DNA from 3 places in the Pseudomonas sp. RT4P38 genome. Region 1 is predicted to be linked to each of the others. Evidence: predicted binding sites of a transcription regulator. Region 1 holds the regulator's gene; each other region holds the start of a gene.

Region 1 (2,272 bases):
ATCGTGACTTGCACGTTGGTGATCTTGTCGAAATGCCTCTCTAATCGTTCGAGTTTTTCGCCGATGTAGGTGCGAAGAGGTTCGGTCACTTCCAGTTGGTGTCCACTGATGTTGACTTGCATACAGCTCTCCTTCGTTGCCAGTGCATAAAGCGGCAGGCAGAAATGCCTGCCGCTGGAACGCTGTGGCGTGGCTCTACATCAACCGCTTGCGTTCGCTCGAAGGCGCGATCCCGAGGGATTCGCGGTACTTGGCGACGGTGCGGCGAGCCACCTGAATGCCTTGTGCCTCCAGTAAACCAGCGATCTTGCTGTCACTCAACGGCTTTTTCTGATTTTCCGCGGCAACCAGTTTTTTGATGATCGCGCGGATCGCCGTGGACGAGCATTCACCGCCCTCGGAGGTGCTGACGTGGCTCGAGAAAAAGTATTTCAGTTCATATATGCCTCGTGGGGTATGCATGAACTTTTGCGTGGTCACCCGTGAAATCGTCGACTCATGCATGCCCACCGCTTCGGCGATGTCATGCAGGACCAGCGGTTTCATGGCTTCGTCGCCGTATTCAAGAAAGCCGCGCTGATGCTCGACGATCTGAGTGGCTACTTTCATCAGGGTTTCGTTGCGGCTTTGCAGGCTCTTGATGAACCAGCGGGCCTCTTGCAACTGATTGCGCATGAAGGTGTTGTCGGCGCTGGTGTCGGCGCGGCGCACGAAACCAGCGTATTGAGCATTGACCCGCAGTCGCGGCACGGATTCCTGGTTCAGTTCCACCAGCCAGCGCTCGTTGTCCTTGCGTACGATCACGTCGGGAACGACGTATTCGGCTTCGCTGGACTCGATTTGCGAGCCTGGGCGCGGGTTGAGGCTCTGGACCAGTTCAATCACTTGGCGCAGCTCATCTTCCTTGAGCTTCATGCGACGCATCAGCTGGCTGTAGTCGCGGCTGCCGAGCAGGTCAATGTAATCGGTGACCAGGCGTTTGGCCTCGACCAGCCAAGGGGTCTTGGCGGACAACTGACGTAATTGCAGCAGCAGGCATTCACCCAGGTTACGGGCGCCGATGCCAGCGGGTTCGAATTGCTGGATGCGGTGCAGGACGGCTTCGATTTCGTCCAGTTCGATGTCCAGTTCCGGATCGAAGGCTTCGAGAATCTCCTCGAGGGTTTCGTCCAGGTAGCCCTGATTGTTGATGCAGTCGATCAGGGTCACGGCAATCAGGCGATCAGTGTCGGACATCGGTGCCAGGTTCAGTTGCCACAGCAAGTGGCTTTGCAGGCTTTCGCCGGCCGATGTACGGGTGGTGAAATCCCACTCATCGTCATCGTTGCTCGGCAGGCTGCTGGCGCTGGTCTGGTAGACGTCTTCCCACGCGGTGTCGACGGGCAGTTCGTTGGGAATGCGCTCGTTCCAGTCACCTTCCTCGAGGTTGTCTACAGTCGGGGCGGTTTCCTGGTAGGAGGGTTCCGAAACATCGGCGTTGGGAGGCTGTTCGGCTTTGTCGGCCAAGGGGTCGGCGTTATCGAAGTCGTCGCCTTCTTCCTGGCGTTCGAGCATCGGATTGGACTCCAGGGCCTCCTGGATTTCCTGTTGCAGGTCCAGGGTCGACAATTGGAGCAGGCGGATGGCCTGTTGCAGCTGCGGTGTCATCGTCAGCTGCTGGCCCATTCTCAAGACTAGCGATGGTTTCATGGCAGGGGCTTAACACCTTATTCGCCGGCGCACATGCGCCATCCACTACAGGGCGCCGGAGCGCCAAACATAAGCAAATTATATGCCTGAAACTGCAACGTTTGCCTAGAGCGCTGTAACAATAAAAAAGTATTCATTTTTATCGAGACTAGCGCTCGGTCGACTAGCCAGGCACCTCAGTGCTTACAGGCGGAACTCATGGCCCAGATACACTTCCTTGACCAGGTCGTTGGCCAGGATGGTGGCAGAGTCACCTTCGGCAATCAGTTGGCCATCGTTGACGATGTAAGCGGTTTCGCAGATATCCAGGGTTTCACGGACGTTGTGGTCAGTGATCAATACGCCAATGCCTTTGGCCTTGAGGTGATAGATGATCTGCTTGATGTCGCCCACCGAAATCGGGTCCACGCCGGCGAACGGTTCGTCGAGGAGGATGAATTTCGGGTTGGTCGCCAGTGCCCGGGCGATTTCCACGCGGCGGCGTTCACCGCCGGACAGACTCATGCCGAGGTTGTCGCGGATGTGGCTGATGTGGAATTCCTGCAGCAGGCTTTCCAGCTCTTTGCGACGACCGGTCTTGTCG
Region 2 (2,272 bases), 1.1 Mb from region 1:
ATGCGCGCGCGGAATGACTCGATTTCCGCCGCCGTCGCCGCCGGCCCCACCAGCATCCCGTAACCGCCGGAGCCCTGGGTTTCCTTGACCACCAAATCCGGAAGATTGGCCAGTACGTGGGACAGTTCGGAGGGATTACGGCACTGCCACGTCGGCACGTTCTTCAGAATCGGCTCTTCATCCAGGTAGAAACGGATCATGTCCGTGACGAATGGATACACCGACTTGTCGTCTGCGACCCCGGTACCGATGGCATTCGCCAGCACGACGTTGCCGGAACGGTAGGACGACAGCAGCCCTGGAACGCCAAGCATCGAGTCCGGGTTGAACGCCAGCGGATCGAGGAACGCATCGTCGAGGCGACGGTAGATCACGTCGACGGCTTTCGGCCCGTCCGTGGTGCGCATGAAGACCTTGTCGTCACGCACGAACAGGTCCGCACCTTCCACCAGTTCAACGCCCATCTCCCGAGCCAGAAACGCATGCTCGAAAAACGCGCTGTTGAACCGGCCAGGGGTCAGCACCACCACGCTCGGGTTATCGATCGGGCTGGAGCTTTTCAGGGTGTCGAGCAACAGGTTCGGATAATGGTCGATGGGGGCAATGCGCTGCGCCGCAAACAATTCGGGGAACAGTCGCATCATCATCTTGCGGTCTTCGAGCATGTAGCTGACGCCACTCGGTGTACGAAGATTGTCTTCGAGCACGTAGTACGTGCCGTCGCCATCGCGCACCAGATCGACACCCGAAATGTGCGAATAGATATCGCGGTGCAGATTCAGCCCTTGCATCGCCAACTGGTATTGCTCGTTGGCCAGCACCTGCTCGGCCGGGATGATGCCGGCCTTGATAATGCGTTGCTCGTGATAAAGGTCGGCGAGGAACATGTTCAACGCCTTGACCCGCTGAATGCAGCCGCGCTCGACAACTCGCCATTCACTGGCAGGGATGCTGCGGGGGATGGTGTCGAAGGGAATCAGGCGCTCTGTCCCTTGCTCATCACCATAGAGCGTGAATGTAATCCCGGCGCGATGAAATAACAGATCGGCCTCGCGTCGCCGTTGTGCCAAAAGCTCGTCAGGCGTTTCGGCCAGCCAACGGGAAAACTCCCGATAATGCGGGCGGACCTGGCCGCCGGCATCGTACATCTCATCAAAATAGGTGCGGATCATGCCGTACTCCTTGTCACCCGGACATCTGGGCTTCGCAAAGCCCGTGCCATCGGCATAAACGCTTTGATATCAATCAGTTGGATAATCGAACTGCACGCACCGCACCAATCCTGTGCGGTAAATGCCCCCACCTGATCGCCCCCGCTTCATTGCGAAGCAATGTTGTCGCCTATCACCAGCATAGTCAGAGTTGATTTCACTGCCCGGGAGTCGATGCGGATAATCCGCGCATTCGCTGAAAATCTTGATGAACTTCCCTTTAGCCGCCTGCTCAGGCGGTTTTTTTTGTGCCGGATTCTTGTTTCAGGGTTTTGCCGGGGGCGTTTTCTATTCCGCAAAAACGAAAACGGCCAACCCTGAGGTCAGCCGTTGCTGAGTGTTGTTACTGTTCATAAGGTTATGCGAGTAGCCCTCGTACCTCCTGCTTGACGCCCCATCCTTCGATGATGCCGCCCAATGGCTCGACCACCGCCTCGAAATCCTGCTCAAAGTCGCCGATGCCGTCATAGGTGGCGTACATCACTTTGCTCAGTTCCAGGTACCACGCGCCGTCGTCGCGCACGCTGATTTGTGCATTCAAGGATTCACCACAGTAATGCCCCGCCGCCCTGCGCGCCCGCTCCTCGTCCGGGAAAATGGCGTAGAACTCGATGGGATGGAATCGTGAAAAGTCGAAACCGCCTTCTTTCATGCGGCGCAACACGCTGCTGCTGATGTCTTCTTGATAGGCTGTGCTCATGAATCGTCCCCCTCAGATTGATGGATAGACTTTCCGTATTCCCGGCACTCGCAACCGAATGGGGCGAGCGATGCGGCAACAACATTGCCGGTGGGAAGCAAGCATGTAGCTGACAAGACCAGACCTTAGCGATCCGTTCGCTGATCTCGTTTGCAGAGTAGCCCCTAGATAGAGCCGCTGCCAAGGCCTGGTTGTGAATGTGCCGAGGTAAGTGTCAGACGGGAGTAATGCCGAGGATTTCAATGCTGCACTGGTTTTTCAGATTTTTGACAGTCGGATCATCGGCGCGCCCTTCCAGATCGTTGAGGTCCAGTTCGGCAGCCACAGGCAGACGCCGGGCGCGAATGAGTTTCGCGGCTTG
Region 3 (2,272 bases), 690 kb from region 1:
CAGACGCTTGTAGGAGTTGGTCGACGGGTTGGTGAAGCCGTTCAGCGCTTTACCGTGCTTGATGATGCCGCCGATGAAGTACAGAGCGGTGTCGGACAGGCCGGCATAGCCTTCGCCAGCGAAGGTGTTCTTGCCATCTTTGGCGATGGACAGGTGAACGTGCATACCCGAACCGTTGTCGCCGTACAGTGGCTTAGGCATGAAGGTCGCGGTGCGGCCGTAGGCATCAGCAACGTTGTGTACGCAGTACTTCAGGGTCTGAACTTCGTCAGCCTTGGCCACCAGGGTGTTGAACTTCACACCGATTTCGTTCTGGCCAGCAGTTGCCACTTCGTGGTGGTGAACTTCGATGACCAGGCCCATTTCTTCCATGGCGTTGCACATGGAGGTACGGATTTCGTGGTCGTGGTCGAACGGCGGAACCGGGAAGTAGCCGCCTTTGACGCCTGGACGGTGGCCTTTGTTGCCGCCTTCCACGTCCTGGTCGGACATCCACGAACCTTGTTCGGAGTAGATTTTGAACATGGAACCGGAGATATCGGACTTGAACTTCACTTGGTCGAAGATGAAGAATTCAGGCTCTGGACCCACAAATACGGTGTCGCCGATACCGGTCGACTTCAAGTATTCCTCGGCACGCTTGGCGATCGCACGTGGGTCACGGTCGTAGCCTTGCATGGTCGAAGGCTCGATCACGTCGCAAACCAGGATCAGGGTTGGCTCTTCGGTGAACGGGTCGAGAACGGCAGTGCTGTCGTCCGGCATCAGGATCATGTCGGAAGCTTCGATGCCTTTCCAGCCAGCAATGGAGGAACCGTCGAACATTTTGCCTTCTTCGAAGAAAGCGTCATCCAGCGCGTCGCGAGCCGGCATGGTCACGTGGTGCTGAGTGCCTTTGGTGTCCGTGAAGCGCAGATCAATCCATTTGACGTCATGATCTTTGATGAGTTGAACCGACTTCGACATAGTGTCCTCCGGGTGGCTTCGGGCTTAGTAGTGGATGCCCTTGGAATGTGGGTGATGCCGGCGCGAATACTCTGCCATGGCAACCTGCCTCACAAGGGAGCAAATTGCATGCCAGTGCCCCACCATGGGTTTTCTGCCCCAATATCACGCTTATAAAGGAACAAAGCAGCGTAGAACTGGAAATCGCGCCCCGTAATGTAGCGTTAAATTCAACAAATGACCTGTTTTGGTGCGTGCAAAACCTTCTGCACATTAACTGGTTAAACCTTGAGCAATTTCCGCTATAATCCGCGCCCCCCTTTTTCGGCTGGCCCAGCGCGCGCTGTTTTCATGAAACTAATCGTAAAAGTCTTCCCCGAGATCACCATCAAGAGCCGCCCGGTACGGATGCGTTTCATCCGCCAGTTGGCCAAAAACATCCGTACCGTGCTCCGCGACTTGGACCCGGCTGTGGTGGTGAACGGTGTGTGGGACAATCTCGAGCTGGAAACCCGTGTCAGCGAGCCCAAAGCCCTGAAGGAGATGACTGAGCGCCTGAGCTGCATGCCGGGTATCGCGCATTTCCTGCAGGTCGACGAATACCCGCTGGGCGACTTCGACGACATCGTCGCCAAGTGCAAGCAGCACTTCGGTGATGCGTTGGCCGGGAAGATCTTTTCGGTGCGCTGCAAGCGTGCCGGCAAGCACGAATTCAGCTCGATGGATGTCGAGAAATACGTCGGCAGCCAACTGCGCCGTCAGTGCGGCGCCGCCGGAATTTCGCTGAAAGAGCCGGAAATCGAAGTTCGTATCGAGATTCGCGACAAACGGTTGTTTGTGATCCACAGCCAGCACAACAGCATCGGCGGTTATCCGCTGGGTGCCCTGGAACAGACACTTGTGCTGATGTCCGGCGGCTTCGATTCCACTGTTGCTGCTTACCAGATCATGCGCCGCGGGCTGATGAGCCATTTCTGCTTCTTCAATCTGGGCGGACGAGCCCATGAGCTGGGCGTTATGGAAGTCGCGCATTTCATCTGGAAGAAGTACGGCAGCTCCCAACGCGTGTTATTTGTCAGTGTGCCGTTCGAGGAAGTACTGGGAGAAATTCTCGGGAAAGTCGATAACAGTCATATGGGCGTAGTTTTGAAGCGTATGATGTTGCGCGCTGCTTCCCGTATTGCCGATCGGCTGGACATCGATGCGCTGGTCACCGGCGAAGCGATTTCCCAGGTGTCGAGCCAGACGCTGCCGAACCTGTCCGTGATCGACTGCGTGACCGACAAGCTGGTCTTGCGTCCGCTGATCGCCAGTCACAAGCAGGACA

The links. The regulator sigma-54, encoded in region 1, starts transcription at its own class of promoters, with help from an activator protein. The targets are predictions, from matches to a motif close to ANTGGCATNNANNTTGCTNT.
Region 2: the regulator sigma-54 is predicted to act here: its motif matches at 1,204-1,223, upstream of ACYZT7_RS10840 (circularly permuted type 2 ATP-grasp protein).
Region 3: the regulator sigma-54 is predicted to act here: its motif matches at 1,063-1,082, upstream of glnA (glutamate--ammonia ligase).

The regions. Positions count from the first base shown of each region.
Region 1 is NZ_CM142703.1:1,231,934-1,234,205, forward strand. It holds gene hpf (ribosome hibernation-promoting factor, HPF/YfiA family) at 1-122, opposite strand, end outside; gene ACYZT7_RS05640 (RNA polymerase factor sigma-54) at 196-1,689, opposite strand; gene lptB (LPS export ABC transporter ATP-binding protein) at 1,873-2,272, opposite strand, start outside.
Region 2 is NZ_CM142703.1:2,316,485-2,318,756, reverse strand. It holds gene ACYZT7_RS10840 (circularly permuted type 2 ATP-grasp protein) at 1-1,172, opposite strand, end outside; gene ACYZT7_RS10835 (ribonuclease E inhibitor RraB) at 1,570-1,911, opposite strand; gene ACYZT7_RS10830 (hypothetical protein) at 2,126-2,272, opposite strand, start outside.
Region 3 is NZ_CM142703.1:544,448-546,719, forward strand. It holds gene glnA (glutamate--ammonia ligase) at 1-966, opposite strand, end outside; gene thiI (tRNA uracil 4-sulfurtransferase ThiI) at 1,297-2,272, shown strand, end outside.